DNA from 4 places in the Proteus faecis genome. Region 3 is predicted to be linked to each of the others. Evidence: predicted binding sites of a transcription regulator. Region 3 holds the regulator's gene; each other region holds the start of a gene.
What was found. The regulator PurR, encoded in region 3, represses purine synthesis genes. The targets are predictions, from matches to a motif close to CANGCAAACGTTTGCNTG.
Positions count from the first base shown of each region.

Region 1: purL (phosphoribosylformylglycinamidine synthase) is a predicted target of PurR. The motif match lies at 3,055-3,072, and genes of this name have one in related genera.
Region 2: purE (5-(carboxyamino)imidazole ribonucleotide mutase) is a predicted target of PurR. The motif match lies at 3,714-3,731, and genes of this name have one in related genera.
Region 4: rbsD (D-ribose pyranase) is a predicted target of PurR. The motif match lies at 2,798-2,815, and genes of this name have one in related genera.

Region 1 covers NZ_JASVWV010000014.1:8,275-14,034, reverse strand. Annotated here, with positions in the region: gene purL (phosphoribosylformylglycinamidine synthase) at 1-2,973, opposite strand, end outside; gene mltF (membrane-bound lytic murein transglycosylase MltF) at 3,238-4,707, shown strand; gene QSH13_RS15350 (fimbrial protein) at 5,516-5,760, shown strand, end outside.
Region 2 covers NZ_JASVWV010000002.1:92,401-98,160, reverse strand. Annotated here, with positions in the region: gene QSH13_RS04595 (hypothetical protein) at 154-597, shown strand; gene cysS (cysteine--tRNA ligase) at 675-2,066, opposite strand; gene ppiB (peptidylprolyl isomerase B) at 2,442-2,936, shown strand; gene QSH13_RS04580 (UDP-2,3-diacylglucosamine diphosphatase) at 2,949-3,671, shown strand; gene purE (5-(carboxyamino)imidazole ribonucleotide mutase) at 3,806-4,327, shown strand; gene purK (5-(carboxyamino)imidazole ribonucleotide synthase) at 4,324-5,391, shown strand; gene QSH13_RS04565 (MFS transporter) at 5,515-5,760, shown strand, end outside.
Region 3 covers NZ_JASVWV010000001.1:196,651-202,410, forward strand. Annotated here, with positions in the region: gene QSH13_RS00905 (Grx4 family monothiol glutaredoxin) at 1-115, opposite strand, end outside; gene QSH13_RS00910 (sulfite exporter TauE/SafE family protein) at 507-1,322, shown strand; gene sodB (superoxide dismutase [Fe]) at 1,856-2,434, shown strand; gene cydH (cytochrome bd-I oxidase subunit CydH) at 2,570-2,653, opposite strand; gene purR (HTH-type transcriptional repressor PurR) at 2,921-3,946, shown strand; gene punR (DNA-binding transcriptional activator PunR) at 3,973-4,875, opposite strand; gene punC (purine nucleoside transporter PunC) at 4,994-5,760, shown strand, end outside.
Region 4 covers NZ_JASVWV010000013.1:26,357-32,116, forward strand. Annotated here, with positions in the region: gene rbsC (ribose ABC transporter permease) at 1-850, opposite strand, end outside; gene rbsA (ribose ABC transporter ATP-binding protein RbsA) at 852-2,360, opposite strand; gene rbsD (D-ribose pyranase) at 2,368-2,787, opposite strand; gene dxs (1-deoxy-D-xylulose-5-phosphate synthase) at 3,135-5,000, opposite strand; gene ispA ((2E,6E)-farnesyl diphosphate synthase) at 5,066-5,760, opposite strand, start outside.

The sequences.
Region 1 (5,760 bases), on a different contig from region 3:
CCATGTTGTTTCCGCCCACCAAAGACGTAAAGTACTGCGTTTTTCATTATAAACTTCAGTTTCACGACTTTGGATAATAATGGCATCATTTTCTGTTGCTTGACCTAAATAGTGTAAACAATCCGATAAGCCATATTCAGCAAATAATGCTTCTACAGCTTCTTGATGTTCTGCACTAATTTGGATCACGCCACCGAGCTCTTCATTAAAGAGTCCAGCTAAAATATCTTCATCATACGCACTGATATCAACATGTAAGCCACAATGGCCTGTAAATGCCATTTCTACAAGAGTGACAAATAATCCGCCATCAGAACGATCGTGATAAGCCAACAATTTGCGCTCATTAACCAATTGTTGCATCACATTAAAGAACTGTTTTAACTGCTCAACATCACGAAGATCAGCCGCTTTTTGGCCTAATTGACGATAAACTTGGGCTAGTGCTGTCGCGCCTAATGCGTTATGGCCATTTCCCAAATCAATCAAATACAAGCGGTTTCCTGCTTGTGTTGATAATTCAGGCGTCACAGTTTTACGCACATCTTCAACACGAGAGAATGCCGTAATCACTAAAGATAATGGAGAAGTAACCTCTTTGGTTTTTCCATCTTTATCTTGCCAGCGCGTCTTCATTGACATCGAATCTTTACCCACAGGGATCGTAATGCCTAACTCTGGACATAACTCTTCACCAATGGCTTTCACTGCATCATATAAACCCGCATCTTCACCGGGATGACCAGCTGCTGACATCCAGTTAGCCGAAAGCTTAATACGATTAAGTGCTTCTACATCACAACCCGCCATATTTGTTAGCGCTTCACCGACAGCCATACGTGCAGATGCAGCAAAATCTAACAGTGCGATAGGTGCTCGTTCACCAATAGACATCGCTTCACCATAATAGCTATCTAATGTTGCGGTGGTCACAGCGCAATTGGCAACGGGAATTTGCCAAGGCCCGACCATTTGGTCACGCGCAACCATACCCGTTACCGAGCGGTCACCAATGGTAATTAAGAAAGTTTTTTCAGCAACTGCGGGTAAATGAAGAACACGATAAACAGCATCTTTTAAATCGATATCTTTACGAGAAAGATACTCACCTTCTGTTTTAAGTGATTTTACATCACGCAACATTTTAGGTGCTTTGCCTAATAATATGTCTAATGGCATATCAATCGGTTTATTATCAAAGTGTGTGTCATTGAGCACTAATTCACGTTCTTGTGTTGCTTCACCGATCACCGCATAAGGTGCTCTTTCACGCTGACATAACGCATCAAACAGAGGCATTTTCTCAGGTGATACTGCCAATACATAACGCTCTTGAGATTCATTACACCAGATCTCAAGTGGGCTCATACCCGGTTCATCATTAAGAACATTGCGTAATTCAAAACGACCACCACGACCACCATCATTGACTAATTCAGGCATTGCATTTGAAAGGCCACCAGCACCAACGTCATGAATAAATAAGATTGGATTATCGTCACCTAATTGCCAACAACGGTCGATAACTTCTTGGCAGCGACGTTCCATTTCTGGGTTATCACGCTGAACAGAGGCGAAATCTAAATCTGCATCTGATTGGCCTGATGTCATAGAAGAAGCCGCACCACCACCAAGTCCAATGTTCATAGATGGTCCACCAAGTACAATCAGCTTAGCACCAACGGTAATTTCACCTTTTTGTACGTGGTCTTCGCGAATATTACCAATCCCCCCTGCTAACATGATTGGTTTATGGTAACCGCGAATTTCAACACCATTATGGCTATTAACTTGTTCTTCATAGGTTCTGAAATAGCCAAGTAATGCTGGACGACCAAATTCATTATTAAATGCTGCACCACCTAATGGACCTTCGGTCATAATATCTAATGCATTAACAATACGCTCTGGTTTGCCAAAATCTTCTTCCCAAGGCTGTTCAAACCCAGGAATTCGTAAGTTAGAAACCGAAAATCCAACTAGACCAGCTTTAGGTTTTGCACCACGTCCAGTTGCACCTTCATCTCGAATTTCACCGCCCGACCCCGTTGCTGCCCCCGGCCAAGGCGAAATCGCCGTTGGGTGGTTATGTGTTTCCACTTTCATCAAGATATGTACAGGTTCTTGGTGATAGTGATAATGCCCTTTTTCTGTATCAGGATAAAAGCGTCCAGCCACAGAACCTTCCATTACAGCTGCATTATCCTTATAAGCTGACATAACATAATCAGGCGTTTGCTCAAACGTATTTTTAATCATTTTAAATAATGATTTATCTTGAGCTTTACCATCAATTATCCAATCAGCATTAAATATTTTATGGCGACAATGTTCAGAGTTGGCTTGGGCAAACATATAAAGCTCAACATCTGTTGGATTACGTTGTAAGCGGTTGAAAGCATCGACTAGGTAATCAACTTCATCATCTGCCAGCGCTAATCCCATTTCGATATTAGCTTTTACCAATGCATCTTTGCCTTTTGCAAGAACATCAATAGTTTTTAGTGGTGCTGGCGTTTGCTCAGCAAAAAGTGCATTTACATCTTGATAATTTAAGAAAATGGTTTCCATCATTCGATCATGAATAAAACCATAAAGTTGTTGCCACTGAGTGTCTGTCATCGTACCGCACTCAATAAAGTAAGCGATACCACGTTCAATTCGGACAACCTTGGCTAAACCACAGTTATGTGCAATATCTGTCGCTTTAGAAGACCAAGGTGAAATGGTTCCTGGGCGAGGCGTAACCACTCGCATTTCCCCAACAGGCTCATGTTCTGTTAATGAAGGCCCATAATGCAGTAGTTGACGTAATTTAATTTGGTCATCTTCAGATAACTGCCCTTCCACTTTCGCGAAATGGACAAATTCCGCATATATACCTTGTACAGGAAGAGCATTTTCCTGACATAGAGTGAGTAATTTATTAATACGAAACGCGGATAAAGCGGGGGAGCCACGCAGGATTTCCATAGTATTGAGTTCTCTCTTTTAGCAGCTAGCCTGATCAATCATTCAGGGGAAACGCGCCTAGTATAATAGAATAACCGCTCAGACGAAACCGTTTGCGTGAACAAAATAACGGCATTTAACTTAGAGTGTTTTAATGATTAATTGGTGTAATCAAGTTGCGTCTTGCCAATATGTTAAGCAAAATGCTCGATTACTGGAAATTTATCCATGTTAAAATGACGATTTTACACACAACAATAAACAACGTTAACGAGAACCAACCTATTGAATAATATAAGGATAAACTATTTCGTTATCGTTATCATAGCGCTCTTTTCAGCGGCTATTATCGCGTTGAATATTACATGGCCAGATAGGCAAAAAGCGCAGATAAATAAGATTTTATCTCGTGGTGAGTTAAGAATTAGTACGATACCTTCACCATTGATAACGATGAACGATAAAAAGGACCCCGTAGGTTTCGATTATGAATTAGTTAAACGCTTTGCAGATTACCTAGGCGTGAAACTTGTCGTTAATATGCGGACAAATATCAACCAAATGTTTGATGATCTGGAGAATAATAAAGCTGACTTTATCGCCGCCGGATTACTTTATAATAAAGAGAGATTAGAGACGACACGCAGTGGACCTGCTTATTTTTCAGTTTCTCAACAACTCATTTACCGTAAAGGGACATTAAGACCACGTAGCTTTGATACGTTAGATGGGCGCCTTGTTGTCACTGCAGGCTCTGCTCATGCAAGTTTATTGCGAACATTAAAAGAGACGCAATATCCCGAACTTGAATGGGAAGAATCAGATAATCAGACGACATCACAACTGCTAGAAGCATTATCTGAAGGCAAAATAACTTATGTGTTAGCGGACTCAATCAGTGTTGCAGTACAACAACGCATTCATCCTAATGTTGCTGTAGGGTTTGAAGTCACTGAAAGTCGACCATTAACATGGTATTTGCCGGATGGTGAAGATAATAGCTTATATGCGGCAATGCTTGATTACTTTAATCAATTATCTCAAGACGATGTGTTAGCAAGACTTGAAGAAAAGTATTTTGGTCATGTGGGTTCGTTTGATTACTTCGATACTATCTCTTTTATTACAGCGATAGATTCTGTTTTACCAAACTATCAGCCCCTTTTTGAAAAGTATGCAGATACTTTCGATTGGCGGTTATTGGCCGCTATGGCATGGCAAGAATCACATTGGGATCCTCATGCTACATCACCAACTGGAGTGAGAGGATTGATGATGTTAACTCGTCCCACGGCATCAAGTATGGGCGTTACTGATAGGCTTGATCCTGAAGAGAGTATTCGAGGAGGAGCGCAATATCTTCAGCACCTCCTTTCGCGTTTACCCGATTCTATTCCTGAAGATGAAAAAATTTGGTTTGCATTAGCAGCATATAATATAGGATTTGGCCATATGCTTGATGCCAGAAGACTTACTGAGCAGCAAAATGCCGATCCTGACAGTTGGCTAGATGTAAAATCAAGACTACCTCTACTTAGCCAAAAGAAATATTATGAAAATCTCCCTTATGGCTATGCCAGAGGCCATGAGGCTTATCGCTATGTTGAAAACATTCGACGATACCAACTCAGCCTTGTTGGTTACCTTCAAGCCAAAGAGAGCAAAAATAAAATATTATCTAAAGATAAAGAAGATGATGGAGATGATGAAAAACAAGGAAGATCACCATTGACTCAAGATATGGCTTATCAATAATTTTTGTACTTAAAAACAGCCAATTAAACAACATAGCCTCTTTTATAGAGGCTTATTTATTTCATTTCTACTATTGAAAAGCTCCCCCTGCCATTGAAGCCTCCTAAATTAATATTTTCTTAATATTAAAAATTGTTACATTTTTTTATGTCTTTTTTTCCCAAAAATAGGGAAAACTCATGTGTTAAAAAATGTAACACTCATTAGTAAAAACACTCACCTGATGAGTAAATTGTACTTTAAATAATCTAAATAGTCATTTTAAGACTATCAGAATAGGTGAAATATAAGAAAAAATTAACTTAAGTACGTAGGAATTATCTCATTAGTTATTATTCATTTTATGATTATTATTTTGTTAAAAACTTTTTTCTCGTTAAAAATTAACTGAGCAACCTCTTTATTAACATATAACCTATTGAATTATATATATTATGATAATCTATAATTGTTTTTATTAATTTTCTTAACCTAATGTTAATAACATTACTTTTTGTAAAGTTAAGACAATGTTAATTATATTGTCTATTAAATTTATCTGCCTGATAAACTTTTTAACCCACAAAGTGAGTAATAAAAACAATAAACCTATACAAAACTCTATTAATATGGAATAGGCAAGATTAAATATGAAAATTGAGGAAATCAACAAAACGTTATATCAAACAGAGCGCCTTTGTTGATATCATATAAACCAGTCATTATTCGAAATAATTCGAAATATAATGCAAATCAATTTTTTATATTCCGATATTAATATTATTTTCTACAAGTAATAATACGCACGATCTTCAAGGGATTATTTATAATGAAACTGAGTAAAATTGCTTTAGCTGCTGCTTTAGTATTTGGTATTAATTCTGTTGCAACTGCTGAAACTCCTGCACCAAAAATTGGCTCAACTAAAGGCGAAATTCAATTAAAAGGTGAAATTGTTAATTCAGCTTGTGGATTAGCAGCTTCTTCAAGTCCTGTTATTGTTGATTTCAGTGAAATCCCAACTTCTGCATTAGCAAATATGCAGAAAGCGGGTAACGTTAAAAAAGATATCGA
Region 2 (5,760 bases), on a different contig from region 3:
ACATCAAAAATAGAATCTCTTTAATTGATTAATTTCTTTTATTATTAAATCAAACTTTATTTTTTCTATTTATTCGATAAACTTCACTTTAATAAAATTTAACAAAGATATTCTCAAACCAATAAAAACTTATTTCTGTTTTTAGGAGAAGTTATGGAAAGGCCCATAATACTTTTATGGATCCAAGTTATTTCAGTATTATTTTTAGGTGTTAGTTTATTTATATTAGTTGCTGGAGCACCAATTTATTTATTGGCAATGGCAATGGGGGGAGGCCAAACAATGCTAGCAGGACTGTTCATCATGCTGTGTTTAATTATAACGATGATCATGCAAGTAACAGCATGGATAAAACTCGCTAAAAATAGTAGAAATGCTTACTCTTTTTTAAAAATATCATGGGTATGTTTATCTATTTCACTCTTTTTTATACTTAGTATTTCGATGTCATTAACAAATATATCGGAAATTAGCTTTGTAGTTTTTTCTATTATCGTGATCTTAACACATCGACTCTTTTTCTCTGAAAATGTAATTACTTATTTTGAATATAAACAAAAAGATAGCAAAAGAGAAACAAGTATTATTAGTCAATAAATTAATCATTAGACAAAAAAATATCGGATATTAAATATCCGATATTTTTATATTAAACACGATACTCAATTATTGTATTAATTATTACGGCGCCAAACCGTTCCTTGAGGACCATCTTCTAAAACAATCCCCATCGCTGTTAATGCGTCACGAGCAACATCAGCCGCTGCCCAATCTTTATTTTTACGGGCATCATTACGCTGTTGAATTAATGATTCAATTTTTTCAACTTCACCTGCGTCATCTGCTTTAGCGCCACTTTGTAAGAAATGCTCAGGCTGTTGCTCTAATAAACCTAATACTTTAGCAAGCTTACGTAATACTGTGGCTAAACCATTCGCTGCATTCATATCAACCGCTTTTAGACGATTAACTTCACGCGCTAAATCAAACAAAACGGAATAGGCTTCAGGTGTATTAAAATCATCGTTCATTGCGTCAATAAATTGCGCTTCAAACGCTTCGCCACCCACAGGCTGTGCATTTTCATCTGTGCCACGTAATGAAGTATAGAGGCGTTCTAATGCAGTACGAGCCTGTTTTAGGTTTTCTTCAGTATAATTAAGTTGACTACGATAATGGCCTGATAATAAAAAATAACGCACTGTTTCAGCATCGTAATAAGCTAACACATCACGAATAGTAAAAAAGTTATTCAGTGACTTAGACATTTTTTCTTTGTCTACCATCACCATACCAGAGTGCATCCAGTAATTAACGTAAGGGCCATCGTGAGCACAAGTTGATTGCGCTATTTCATTTTCATGATGAGGGAACATTAAATCTGAACCACCGCCATGAATATCAAAATGGTGCCCTAACTCTTTACTATTCATAGCAGAACATTCGATATGCCAACCAGGGCGACCATTTCCCCATGGGGACTCCCAGCTTGGTTCACCCGGTTTAGACATTTTCCATAAAACGAAATCCATTGGATTGCGTTTAACGTTAGCCACTTCAACTCGAGCACCAGCTTGTAGTTGCTCTAAATCTTGGCGCGAAAGTAAGCCATAATCAGGATCGGTATCAATCGCAAACATCACATCGCCATTGTCGGCGACGTAAGCATGTCCGCGTTTAATTAGCGCTTCTGTTAATTCAATAATTTCAGCAATGTGATGTGTTGCTCGTGGCTCTGAATCTGGGCGAGCAATATTTAATGCATCAAAATCTTTGTGCATTTCAGCTAACATACGTGTGGTTAATTGTTCACATGTTTCATTATTTTCAATCGCACGTTTGATGATTTTATCATCTACATCCGTTACGTTACGGACATAGTTAACATCATATCCTAAGTAACGCAGATAACGGGTTATGGCATCAAAAGCCACAAATGTACGTCCATGACCAATATGGCATAAGTCATAAATAGTGATGCCACACACGTACATACCTATTTTTCCTGCATGGATAGGTTTAAATTCTTCTTTTTGGCGAGTGAGAGTATTAAAAATCTTTAGCATCAGTGGACGTTCCCGTTTTCAACTGTACGTGTTTATTACGTTTTTATATAAAAGAAAATAACAACTACTATAGCATGATATTAATTAGAATATTGGATCTTGAAGGCAAAGCAAACTCAAGATTAGGGTTTTTATCTTACTCTGCTTAGCGCTTATTTTCACTGCTCAATCGCGGCTAGTGAACAATCAATCTTCTATTATTTGGCTAAATTTTAGCGAAACGTGTTTTTTCCTTTTATTACTGATTTAGTTAGCAAGAAAAAACAGCGTAAGAAAAAGATGCATACTGACTAAATTAGGCAACTATGATATAAAAACGGGACTGTTGTTTATGCCCAAATCTGGGTAAAGCTAAAATTATATTAGGATCTGAATATGGTTACTTTTCATACCAATTACGGCGATATCGTGATTAATACATTTGCAGACAAAGCACCTGCAACCGTAGAAAATTTTTTAGACTACTGTAAAGAAGGATTCTACGATAACACTATTTTCCACCGTGTCATCAACGGTTTTATGATCCAAGGTGGTGGTTTTGAACCAGGTATGAACCAAAAAGCGACCAAAGCACCTGTAAGAAACGAAGCAAATAATGGCCTAGCAAACAACCGCGGTACATTAGCAATGGCTCGTACGAACGATCCACATTCTGCTACTGCTCAATTTTTTATCAACGTTGCAGACAACGATTTCTTAAATTTCCGTGCTGAAAACGCAAATGGTTGGGGATATTGTGTTTTTGCTGAAGTTGTTGAAGGCATGGATGTTGTTGATAAAATTAAAGCTGTTTCCACAGGTCGTAGCGGTTTCCACCAAGATGTTCCTCGTGAAGATATCGTCATTAAAAGTGTAACGGTTAGCGAATAAGCCTCACTTTTTATGTGTACGCTTTTTATTGCAGACCTGCATTTAAGTGAACATGAACCGGCAATCACTGCCGGTTTTCTTCGCTTTTTAAAAGAACAAGCCATTCATGCAAAAGCACTTTATATCTTAGGTGATTTTTTTGATTTTTGGATAGGTGACGATGCTCCCAATCCTTTACATCAACAAATTGCTCAAGCTCTGATGACACTAAAAAATGCAGGAGTACCTTGCTATTTTATTCATGGAAATCGTGATTTTTTAATTGGCTCTCGTTTTGCAAAAGAGTGTGGTATCACCTTACTTCCACAAGAAAAAGTGCTCGAAATTGGAAAAAATCGCATATTAATTTTGCATGGAGATACACTTTGTACGGATGATGAAGCGTATCAACGTTATCGTAAAAAAGTACATAATAAATTTATTCAGCGCTTATTCTCACTCCTGCCTCTATTTATTCGACTGCGTATCGCTGACAAAATGCGCTCACGTAGCCAGCACGAAAATCAGTACAAATCAGATGCTATTATGGATGTTAACCCACAAGCTGTGATTGATACTTTTAAACATTTCAATACAGAATGGATGATCCATGGTCATACGCATCGTCCAGCAATTCATACTGTCAACATTGATGATAAAATACATTATCGTGGTGTATTAGGTGCTTGGCATACTGAAGGTTCTATGTTTAAAGTAACAGATGAAAAAATAGAACTTATTCATTTTCCCTTTTAAGCTGTTCCGTTTATTTTCCTTATAAAAAGCCATTTTTTTCTTTACGCAAACGTTTTCCTATGCGTATTAGCGTGATACTATCATGCTCAGTTTATTAGGCTATATCCGTTTATGCTTACAGGAGCAGTTAAGTAATGTCTTCTCAAGTTGGTCTAAATACCTCTTCCGCTAGAATCGCCATTGTAATGGGCTCTAAAAGTGACTGGGCAACAATGTCTCATGCCGCTGATGTACTAGACGCACTACAACTCCCTTATCATGTTGAAATTGTCTCTGCACACCGTACTCCTGATAAGCTATTTAGCTTTGCAGAACAGGCAAAAAGTAATGGCTTTGATGTTATTATTGCAGGGGCAGGTGGTGCAGCCCATTTACCCGGTATGCTCGCAGCAAAAACACTCGTTCCTGTATTGGGTGTTCCTGTTCAAAGTGCTGCATTAAGTGGTATTGATAGTCTTTACTCTATTGTACAAATGCCAAAAGGTATTCCTGTGGGAACATTAGCGATTGGTAAAGCAGGCGCAGCTAATGCTGCCTTATTAGCGGCTCAAATTTTAGCATTACACTCTCCTACTATTTTTGAAGCACTAACGGCATGGCGTACATCACAAACTGACGATGTATTAAATAACCCTGATCCAAGGGAGGCACTATGAAGCCTGTTTGTGTTCTGGGAAATGGTCAATTAGGGCGAATGCTAAGACAAGCAGGAGAACCTTTGGGAATTGCGGTTTATCCAATAGGATTAGATGCAGAGCCTGAAGCCGTTCCCTATCAAAAAAGTATAATCACAGCAGAAATTGAACGCTGGCCTGAAACCGCACTCACCAAAGAGTTAGAACGCCATACTAACTTTGTAAACCGTGATATTTTTCCATTGCTTGCCGATAGATTACCTCAAAAACAGTTACTCGATGAACTGGGCTTAGCAACGGCTCCTTGGCAACCATTAACAGCACCAACACAATGGCCTGATATCTTCTCTCAACTGGGTGATTTTATTATTGTAAAGCGCCGTGTTGGTGGTTATGACGGCCGTGGTCAATGGCGTATTCATCCCGGTGAAGAACAGCAATTACCTGCTGAAATCTATGGTGAATGTATTGTTGAGCAAGGTATTCCCTTTTCTGGTGAAGTGTCATTAGTAGGTGCAAGAGATTGTAGCGGAAACTGTGTTTTCTACCCTTTAACTCACAATCTTCACCAAGAGGGTATTTTACGCATGAGTGTTGCATTACCAACGCCTGCGTCAGAATTACAACAATCAGCAGAAAAAATGCTGACCGCCATCCTTAATAAACTCAACTATGTCGGTGTAATGGCGATGGAGTGTTTTATTGTTGGTAACAAATTGCTTATCAACGAATTAGCTCCTCGAGTTCATAACAGTGGCCACTGGACACAAAATGGCGCCTCAATTAGCCAGTTTGAGTTACATCTACGTGCAATTTTAGATTTACCTATGCCAAAACCTGAAGTTTGCCAGCCGGCAGTAATGGTTAATTTGATTGGCACTGATGTCAATCCTCAATGGCTTTCATTGCCATTAGTTCATTTACATTGGTATGAAAAAGAAGTTCGCCCTGTTCGCAAAGTGGGGCATCTCAATCTTGTTCATTGTGATAGCCAACCATTGAAAGAGACACTCAAATCATTAAGCTCAATGCTTGATGATACCTATCAGTACCCTATCAAGTGGGCTTTAGAAAAATTAAGCTAGCAGTCCGACTCATAAAGTTAGAGAATAATAGCCTTTAAACGAACAGACCTCAAATAAAGAGGTCTGTTATTCGCTATTTTCTCCTGATTATTCAGGTTACTGCACCCATTTGTTGGAGTCAGGATGCAAGTCACGCAACAGGTTTTTGGACCCGTTTATCAGTGGAGTATGCTGATATTATTGGGCTTTGTGTATTTTTTAGCTACCGCAACCACATTTACCTCTTTAGGTGTTGTTCTTCCTAGTATGATAAATGAACTTGAGTGGAACTGGACTCAAGCAGGACTTGGCTTTACGTTATTAGGGTTAACCTGTGGCCTTGCGAGTTTTTTACCTACCTTACTGATCCGTAAATTGAGTGTTCGCCTT
Region 3 (5,760 bases):
TAGCTTGAACTGCCTGAGCAGAAAAACCACAACTTGGTAATTTTGGTGAACCTTTCATGTATAAAATAATTGGGTTTTCGTTGATCTGGCGTTCAATTTTTTCAATAGTCGTCATTTGTAAGTCCTTACAGCCTTTTATATTCGATATGCTTTATAGGGGAAAACATGAAAGAAGAATACCACTTTATATTAGAAACCTCTATATAAGTTTAGTTATCGATATAAAACAATAAGTTGGTATTAAACTATGAAATTACTGATAAAAAAACACGCATGATACATAAAAAATAAATCAATACGTTACAGATGGTTATGACTGTGCTTCATCTTACCGCCGACATAATCACTAACTATCCTTTATATTAAAGAAGAAAAAAAGCAACTTTTACATCAAAACCAATACATTAGATTTCATAATTTATACATTAAGATAAAACGCTACCTTCTTAAAAGGATATAATGTATATAGATAGGTTTGTTATAAAACCTGATGAGTATTAACTATTATGGACATGATTTTGCTATTTCTTTTAGTAGGATGTATCACTGGCTTTTTTGCTGGGCTACTTGGCATAGGAGGCGGTGCAATCATTGTTCCGGTAGTAATGTATGTTGTGAGTCAACAAGCTATTCCAATAGATATGGTGATGAAAATTGCCTTATCTACCTCCTTCTCTGTCATTATATTTTCTACAGCATCTTCAGCGTATTCTCATAACAAACACAAAGCCATTTTATGGCAGCAATTTCCTCTATTATCTATCGGCACTATCATCGGTATGCTTGTTGGGACATTTCTGGTACAAAAAATGTCAAATACGATATTACAAATCGTGTTCTGTATTTTCATGGTATATACCATCTATGGATTATTAACTAAAAAGAAAGAAGCGGAACGTATTGAAAACGTGAAAGATCCTACTGTTTCAAAACCAGCGTTAACAAGTGGCGGCTCTTTGATTGGCTTTATATCCAGTTTTATTGGTATTGCAGGTGGTACGATCACCATTCCTCTTTTAAGTCATTGGGGATTTAATACCCGTAAATGCATTGCGACATCATCAATGATCGGCGTTATTATTGCCTCTATCGGGACTATAATGGGTATTATTTATGGGTGGGGTCAAACAAATATTAATGACTATTACTTAGGCTTTATCTATTTACCTGCCTTTATCGGAATAAGTATTACCAGCATTCTCTTCGCACCTATCGGTGTGAAAGTCGCTTATCGACTTCCTATCCCAAGAGTTCGCCAAATATTTGCATTATTTCTATTCTTAGTCGTGGTGAAAATGATATATACGCTTATTATGGAATAATAACTTGTTAATGAAATAAGCTTTTTGAGGATAATTTCTAGGAATTACAAACAAGGCCTATGCTAATTAAAATAAAGGTAATTCCTAGTTAAACCAACTCTTTTCAAAGGAGAAATCATAATTACAACATAATAACAGCCTAACATAACTATAAATATTTTATTTTAGTTACAATTTTTAGCTTTAAAAACCATGTCTTGTTGCCAATCCAGAACTGCCCCCCATTTTATTTGCCAGTCTAATAACCACATAACAGAATGAAATTTGTACTTTTTACTTCTCTCATTATAAATGCCATTTTGCTACTTTACGTGTAGGCAAGAGGGATATACTCTTATGAGTATAATTAATCTATATAGCTTATAATTATAGATAAAAGATATTTAGCTGTTATTTCAGCAGATTTTTGTTAAAATAATTAGCAAAATAGTAACAACTTAGTTATTCATTTGCCTCATTCTATCGATTCAAATAATTTTGATGGAATGATTTCAGGCACAAAACCCGAAATAGATAGTTTAAAGGAGTACGCAATGTCTTTCGAATTACCAAAATTACCTTATGCGTTAGATGCTCTTGAACCACACATCTCTAAAGAAACTTTAGAATATCACTACGGCAAACACCACCAAACCTATGTAACTAATTTAAATAACCTAGTTAAAGGTACTGATTTAGAAAGTAAATCTTTAGAAGAAATCATCAAGTCTACTGATGGTGGTGTTTTCAATAACGCTGCACAAGTATGGAACCACACTTTCTACTGGAACTGCTTAGCACCAAATGCAGGTGGCGCACCAACAGGTAAAATTGCTGAAGCTATCAACAAAGCATTTGGCTCTTTTGAAGAATTCAAAAAGCAATTTAATGATGCTGCAGCAAAAAACTTCGGTTCAGGTTGGACTTGGTTAGTTAAAAAAGCTGACGGTTCAGTTGCGATTGTTAACACATCAAATGCTGCAACACCTGTTTCAGGCACAGACAAACCTCTGTTAACTGTAGACGTATGGGAACATGCTTACTATATCGACTACCGCAATGCACGCGTTAAATATTTAGAAGAGTTCTGGGCATTGGTTAACTGGTCATTTGTTGAAGCTAACCTTGCTTAATTTAGTGTGATAATCAAAGGTGAATGAGTAAAATTCATTTTTGATGACATAATAACAAAGGGCCTTGAGCCCTTTGTTATATTCAGTATTCGATAATCTATTACTTAAATTAATCGAGTACTTATTAAAACATGATTAGAAAAGCAGAGTAGAAAAAATAACAATCATAACCAGCGCTGCTATTGCTGTACTCAAACCAAATTTCAGATCCGTATCCATCTATTCTCCCTCAAAATGATTATAATACACATAATTAACCATAACCTTGTCATGGTTAATTATTATTACATATCAGAATTTGTTAAAATAGCGACTAGTGCACAATTTATAACATTGATTAATACTTTCACTTTTGAGCTAGATCATACAAAATTCACAGCTAATCGCTAAATTATTGCCAGTGTTTGCCCTATGTATGACTATACTGGCAGTTAAACCATAAAATTAGATAAAAGAGACCAATGAAGGTCAGGAGTTTTCCACACCATGGCAACAATAAAAGACGTGGCAAAACGCGCAGGCGTATCAACCACGACTGTTTCTCATGTGATCAACAAAACCCGTTTTGTTGCTGAGAACACACGAGCAGCAGTTTGGGCCGCTATAAAAGAATTAAATTATTCGCCAAGTGCCGTTGCGCGTAGCTTAAAAGTCAATCACACAAAATCTATAGGCCTGTTAGCCACGTCCAGTGAAGCTCCTTACTTTGCTGAAGTGATTGAAGCAGTTGAAAATAGTTGTTATAGCAAAGGCTATACCCTGATTTTATGTAACTCACATAACAATCTTGATAAGCAAAAAGCGTATTTAGCCATGCTGGCACAAAAACGTGTTGATGGATTATTAGTCATGTGTTCTGAATATCCCGATCACCTTCTGACTCTTTTAGAAGGCTATCGTAATATTCCAATGGTTGTCATGGATTGGGGCAAAGCGCGTGGTGACTTTACAGATACCATTATCGATAACGCTTTACATGGTGGTTATATCGCAGGTCGTTACCTTATTGAGCGAGGTCATCGTGATATTGGTATTATCCCTGGTCCATTAGAACGGAATACAGGTGGTGGTCGCTTACAAGGTTTCTTAAAAGCCATGGAAGAAGCAAAAATCACAGTAAAAGATGAATGGATTGTACAAGGTGACTTTGAACCAGAATCTGGTTATAAAGCTATGTACCAAATGCTAAATCAAAAACATCGCCCTACTGCTGTTTTTTGTGGTGGTGATGTCATGGCAATGGGCGCAATTTGCGCTGCAGATGAACTTGGTCTGCGTGTTCCTTTAGATATTTCCATTGTGGGTTACGACAATATTCGTAATGCACGTTATTTTACACCAGCGCTAACAACCGTCCATCAGCCAAAAGAGCGTTTAGGTCAAATGGCATTATCAATGTTGCTTGATCGCATCGTCAATAAACGCGAAGACGCCCAAACAATCGAAGTTCATCCGCGATTAGTTGAGCGCCGTTCAGTTGCCGATGGTCCTTTTATCGACTACCGCCGTTAATTCTTATTTATCCAGTTATCTGATTTCTAGCGAAGCCATTCCTCATTTAAGGTTTGGCTATCTCCAAGATAATCTAACAACCATGTCAAAGCAGGCGATTCACTTTTATCGACCCACGTCAGGCAGCATGGGCTGTCTGGCAATGGCTGTGCCAGCTGTAAAGTAACCAGTGTACCTTGTTCAATTAAAGGTTCAGCACGGTGCCAAGGTACCATTCCTACGCATAATCCAGCTAATAAGCATTCAAGCCCCATATCCCATGTCGGTACAACCATTCTACGTTGATTATTTAGCGCCCATGTGTCACGCTTTGGTAAACTGCGTGATGTATCTTCTAAGCATAAACTTGGATAAGGTCGCATTTCATCATCCGTTAGTGGATGTTGTGCTTTCGCTAAAGGGTGATCAACATGACAAACACAACGCCAAGGCATAAATCCCATATCTCGAAAACTATAACGTTCACCAATGGGTGAAGCTCTTGTTGCACCAATAGCTAAATCGACACGACCATTAACTAAAGAATCCCATACGCCATTAAACACTTCAGGGTAGACATACAGTTCAATATCCGGAAAATGACGGTAGAAATCGAGAATAAGTTGTTGTGTTCTTTCAGGTTTAACAATGCCATCAACGGCTATACTGAATTGACCACGCCATCCATTAGAAACTTGTTGGCAAAGATGCCGAGTGTCATTCATTTTTTTGATAACAGATCGTGCTTCTTTGATGAAAATTTTACCTGCATCGGTTAATTCTACATCACGGTGACGACGCTCAAACAGAGGAACAGCAAGCCATTCCTCTAGTTGCCTAACAGTATAACTAACGGCGGATGGCACTCTGTGCAATTCTTGAGCAGCCGAGCTAAAACTTCCTGTTCTTGCGACTGCATCAACAACTTCTAAAGAGTATTCTGACCACATAGAGTTTATTCCTTTGAAAATTTTTCACAGCATTAACCAAATATTCCCGTTTCACAAGTAAAATAGGTCTTAGTTACAATACATAAAATGTTCTACATTACATAGCATAGAAAATAAAATGAATTCTAAAACTTCCACACAATCAAAAACACCTATGAGCTTTATGGTGTACCTAGCAGGTTTGAGTATGCTAGGTTACTTAGCTATTGATATGTACTTACCTGCGTTTGGTATGATGCAACGTGAACTCTCTATCAGCGAAGGTGCTATTAGTAATAGCTTAAGTATCTTTTTATTTGGCTTTGCTGTTGCTCAATTACTTTGGGGACCACTTTCAGACAAAATCGGTCGAAAACCTATTCTTCTAGTTGGTTTAAGTCTTTTCTCTTTAGGCTGTCTTGGTATGCTGTGGGTCGAAAGTGCAACTGGCTTACTTGCTATGCGCTTCCTACAAGCTTTCGGCGTCTGCTCTGCAGCTGTTATTTGGCAAGCTCTTGTCATCGACCGTTTTGATGAATCTCGCGCTCAGCGCGTTTTTGCGTTAATTATGCCACTGGTTGCATTATCACCAGCACTTGCGCCTTTAATCGGTGCATCATTATTAAACCACGGTGGCTGGCGTATGATTTTTATGCTGTTAATGGTAGTAACATTAGTTCTGATGTTACCGACGTTAATGCTAAAAAACATTAAACAAAAATCCGTCACAGATGCAAACCAATCTTCTGCTTCATTTATGACTTTATTAAAATCCCCGCTCTACACTGGTAACGTATTAGTTTACGCGTCTTGTAGTGCAGGTTTCTTTGCTTGGTTAGCTGGCTCCCCCATCATTCTTGAAAAGATGGGCTACTCTCCGCAGGATATCGGTTTAAGTTATATTCC
Region 4 (5,760 bases), on a different contig from region 3:
GCGCACCAATTAATGTACCGATAATACGACCTTTACCACCGGCAAGGCTGGTGCCTCCCAGAACCACGGCGGCAATTGCATCTAGCTCATAACCATTACCGGCCATTGGCTGTGCTGATGAAAGTCGAGCAACTTCAATGACACTCGCAAGGGCGGCTAATAAACCACATAATGAATAAACGATGATTTTAATTTTATCGACGCTAATACCGGATAAGCGAGTGGCAGATTCATTACCCCCTAGTGCGTAGATGTAGCGACCTAAACGGGTGTGATGTAATAAATACCATGCACTCAAAAAGACGATCATCATGAGCCAAATTGGCGTTGGAATGCCAAATGGGCGACCAATACCAAACCAACTAAACAGATCAGCATTATCGCTAAATCCGGTATTAATTGGGCTACCGTCTGTATAGACACGAGTAACACCGCGTAGTAATAACATCATGACTAACGTAGCAATAAAGGCTTGAACTTTACCTTTAGCAACGATAATCCCGGTAACACCACCAATGGCTGCGCCTAATGCTAATGCCCCAACAACAGCAACAAGCGCATTAACATCTGCACCAACCATAGAAGCAGCAACGGCACCTGTTAATGCAAGTAATGAACCAACAGATAAGTCGATACCAGAGGTTAAAATAACCAGTGTCATGCCAACCGCCATAATGGCGTTAACCGATGTTTGTTGGAGGATGTTGAAAATATTGTTTAAGGTAAAGAAGTTAGGACTGAGTGTAGAAACTACAATAATCAAAAGTAGCAATGCAATCAGTGATTTTTGCTCTAATAGCCAAGCTTTTGAGAACCAACGTTTTGACGCTGGAATTGAATTTGTGCTCATATCAAACTCCTACTTTAGCGTCATATTGCTTACCAACAGCCGCTGCCATTAGCATTTCTTGTGTGACATTGTGAGCAGAAAACTCACCGCTAATACGACCTTCATGCATAACCAAAATACGGTCACTCATTCCCATTACCTCAGGCATTTCAGAAGAAATTAAGATAATGCTTAATCCTTCTTGTTTAAATTTATTAATTAACTGATAAATTTCTTTTTTAGCGCCCACATCAACACCACGAGTGGGCTCATCAAGAATAAGTACTTTAGGGCGAGTCATTAGGCCTCTTGCGATAGCCACTTTCTGTTGATTTCCCCCTGATAAAAAGCCTATGGTTTGATCCATTGAAGGGGTTTTTATATTGAATAATTTAATAAAATCACCGACAGTGAGTTGCTCTTCTTTATGATTAAGCACACCCATACCACGGCTAAAATAGCGAAGTGCGGTCAGAGACATATTTTCTTTTACTGACATGCCAAGTACTAAACCATCACGCTTTCTATCTTCAGAGATGTAAACAATGCCTTGTTCCAATCCTTCAACCGGTTTTTTGATTTGGCAGGGTTTACCATCTAATTCAACGGTGCCATTAGTTTTGGGTAATGCACCGTAGATAATTTTCATTAATTCAGTTCGGCCCGCTCCCATTAATCCTGAAATACCAAGAATTTCGCTTTCATGTAATGAGAAACTAACATCGTGAACATCTTCGCCACTGAGGTTAATGACGTTAAGTTTGGTTTTTCCTTGAGGGATATTAATCCGAGGGTATTGGTCTTCTAACTTACGACCAACCATCATTTCAATCAGCGTGTCTTCTTTTAATGAGGAGACAGGTTTTTCACCAATAAACTGACCATCTCGCAGTACAGTCACATCATCGCAGATCTCAAAGATCTCTTTTAAGCGATGTGAGATATAAACAATGCCACAACCTTGATCTCTTAGTTCACGAATAACACTAAATAGTGATTCAGTTTCTGTGTCAGTTAATGCATCTGTTGGTTCATCCATAATAATCACTTTGGAACCAAAACTAAGTACCTTGGCGATTTCTACCATTTGCTGATCACCAATCGATAATTCAGACACTAAACGGTGGCTACTGTAAGCTAGGTTTAATCGAGCTAATAATTTATCAGCCTCTGCATACATTTTCTTCCAATCGATAGCACCAAAAGCACGAGTAAACTCACGACCTAAGAAAATATTTTCTGCGATGGTTAATTCAGGAATAAGGTTAAGCTCTTGGTGAATAATACCAATACCTGCTTCTTGAGAAGATTTAGGACCATTGAAAGTACAACTTTCACCTTGATAAATGATTTCACCGGCATCTTTTTTATAGATCCCAGTCAGTACTTTCATCAGCGTTGATTTTCCTGCGCCATTTTCACCGACTAAAGCCATTACTCGACCGGGGTAAATTCGTAAAGTTGCACCTGATAGTGCTTTTACACCGGGAAATGACTTATCAATATCTTTAAGTTCAAGTAAAGGTTTCATATTGTCCTCAAAAAGTCACACCAGAAAACAACACAATATTGGCATAAGGCGTACATTCACCGGTTCTAATAACAGCTTTATTTTCAGTAAGTTGCTTTTTAAATGCTTCATGTGAAACATAGATTATTTGAATAGGCTTTTTTTGTTCTTGTTCTAATAAATGGAGATAACAGGTGATTTCATTAAACAGAGAGGGATTGATGGTTTTAATTTCTTCTGCCAGCATGACGGCTTCAACTTGCATCTCATGGGTGATCGTTTGCAACACAGACATAAAGTCTGGGATCCCTTGAGTGAGAGCAAGATCAATACGTTCAACAGAGGAGGGAATAGGCAATCCGGCATCTGCAATAGTGATTTTGTCAGTATGTCCTAAACGTGAAATGACACTCGAAATGGGACTATTAAGTAATATACCTTTTTTCATGTTTCCTCCTCAGCGAAACGTTTCGCTGTCTATATAGTAGAAAAGAAAGATGGGAAAACAAGTTTGATTTATTCATATTGTGAGCATGATCGAAACGTTTCGTTGGTAAACAAAAAGAAAGAAAAATCTAACTGATTGAATAAATTAACGCTGAATTGATTCAAGAGAGGAAGTAGTTATTTTCAGTGAATTTCATAAAAACGTGACATTCAACAAAGCTTGAAAAGAGTGAAATGTAGAATGCAAGCAAGGATGATTTTTTAAAAGAAGTAAGATAAGCAGTGAATAGTTTTTTAATAATCGCTCCAACTCAGGGAAGTCGAAGCGATTTCTAAATGATAACAGAATTATTTAGCTTGATAAGCGTTAATCGATTTCTCAATACCTTCTGCATCTAATCCTAAGTCAGCTCTGATCTCTTCTTGTCCACCTTGTGGCACAAACAGATCAGGTATACCTAAGTTTAAGACAGGTACTAAGCAGCGCTCTTGCATGAGTAATTCATTAACACCACTACCCGCTCCACCCATAATGGCATTCTCTTCTAGTGTTACCAACATGTCATGTTGTTCTGCTAGGGAAAGGATAAGTGATTTATCAAGAGGCTTGATAAAACGCATATCAGCCACAGTTGCATCAAGTTTTTCAGCGACTTCTAATGCTTCTGGTAGTAATGTACCAAAGTTTAGGATCGCAATACCTTTGCCTTGGCGACGAATAATACCTTTACCCATAGGTAGCGGACTAAGTGGTTGTAATTGCGCACCAACACCTGAGCCTCTTGGATAGCGTACAGCAACAGGGCCATCTTGATAGTGATAACCGGTATGAAGCATTTGGCGACACTCATTTTCATCACTTGGCGCCATAATGACCATATTAGGAATACAGCGTAAGAACGAAAGATCAAAAGCACCTTGGTGAGTTTGTCCATCTGCTCCCACAATACCGCCACGATCAATAGCAAATAAAACAGGCAGTTTTTGAATAGCAATATCATGGATAACTTGGTCGTAAGCGCGTTGTAAGAATGTTGAGTAGATAGCAACGATCGGCTTATAACCACCAATGGCTAAACCTGCTGCAAAGGTAACGGCATGTTGTTCTGCGATCGCAACATCAAAGTATTGTGATGGGTATTCTTTTGAGAAACGCACCATCCCTGAGCCTTCACGCATTGCCGGAGTAATTGCCATAAGTTTTGGATCGGTTAAGGCTTCTTCACATAACCAGTCACCAAAGATTTTGGAAAATGTAGGTCGTGCATTAGGGCTTTTAGGTAATGTACCTGTTTGTGGATCAAATTTAGGTACAGCGTGCCAGCTAATAGGATCACGTTCAGCAGGGGCATATCCTCGACCTTTTTTAGTCATAATATGCAGAAGCTGGGGGCCTTTTAGATCACGCATATTGGCGAGTGTTTGTACTAGCGCAATAACGTCATGACCATCAACCGGGCCGATATAGTTGAAGCCCAACTCTTCAAACATGGTACCTGGAACAACCATGCCTTTAATGTGTTCTTCAGTTTTTTTCAGTAATTCTTTAATTGGAGGAAGACCAGAGAAAACCTTTTTTCCACCTTCACGTAAGGTAGTATACAGTTTGCCAGACAACAATTGCGCAAGGTGATTATTCAATGCACCAACGTTTTCTGAAATTGACATCTCGTTGTCATTAAGTACAACGAGCATATCAGGTTCAATGTCTCCTGCGTGGTTCATCGCTTCAAAAGCCATCCCCGCAGTAATCGCACCATCACCAATGACACAAACTGTTTTTCTGTTCAGTTTTTCTTGTTCAGCAGCAACAGCCATACCTAAACCTGCACTGATAGAGGTTGAAGAGTGACCGACACAAAGCTTATCGTATTCACTCTCTTCTCGCCAAGGGAAGGGATGTAACCCGTTTTTTTGACGAATAGTATCAATGCGGTCGCGACGACCTGTTAAGATCTTATGAGGATAGGCCTGATGACCAACATCCCAAATGAGGTTATCAAAAGGGGTTTTATAGACGTAATGAAGAGCAACCGTTAACTCAATAGCACCTAAACCTGAGGCGAAGTGACCACTTGAGCGGCTGACACTGTTAAGAAGAAATAGCCTTAGCTCATCACAGAGTTTAGGTAAACTCTCTTTTGGTAATAGGCGCAAATCTTCTGGTGTTTCAACCAACGCCAATGTGGGATATTTTTCGATATCAATGCTCATGTGATGCCTATTAATTAATCACTTGTAATAGGGAAAGAACAGGTAAGCTGCTCTCTTTATTTTTATTAGTTTTTCCGTTCGACGATAAAACTCGCTAATTGTTTAAGCGTGGTTGTATCGTACTCGTATTGCTCAAGAAACGCTAAGGCATCCAGTGCTTCGTTATACAATTCCTGTGCTTTCTTTTGAGCTTGCTCTAACCCAAGGAGTGCAGGATATGTGCTTTTTCCTGATTCTTGGTCGCTACCTTGACGTTTTCCTGTTTCTTCAGTACTGCCAATGACATCTAAAATGTCATCTTGTACTTGAAATGCAAGGCCAATTGAGTGGGCATATTTATCTAGTGCGGGTAATACATTACGGCCTTTTGAGCCGGCACTAAAGGCGCCTAAACGAACAGCTGCACGAATTAATGCACCTGTTTTGTGTAAATGGATTTTTTCAAGAGATGCGAGATCAATCGATTTATCTTCTGCTTCAAGATCAAGAGCTTGACCGCCACACATACCCGCAAGCCCGCTGGCTGTTGCTAATTCAGCAATCATTGCAACGCGATCGGCTATTGCCACATCAGGCATTGGATTTTTTGCTAAGATCTCAAAGGCTAGTGTTTGTAATGCATCACCCGCTAAAATTGCGTTTGCTTCACCAAATTCAATATGACATGTTGGCTGCCCACGACGTAAATCATCATCATCCATCGCAGGCAAATCATCATGTATAAGAGAATAAGCGTGAATACATTCTATTGCAGCAGCGG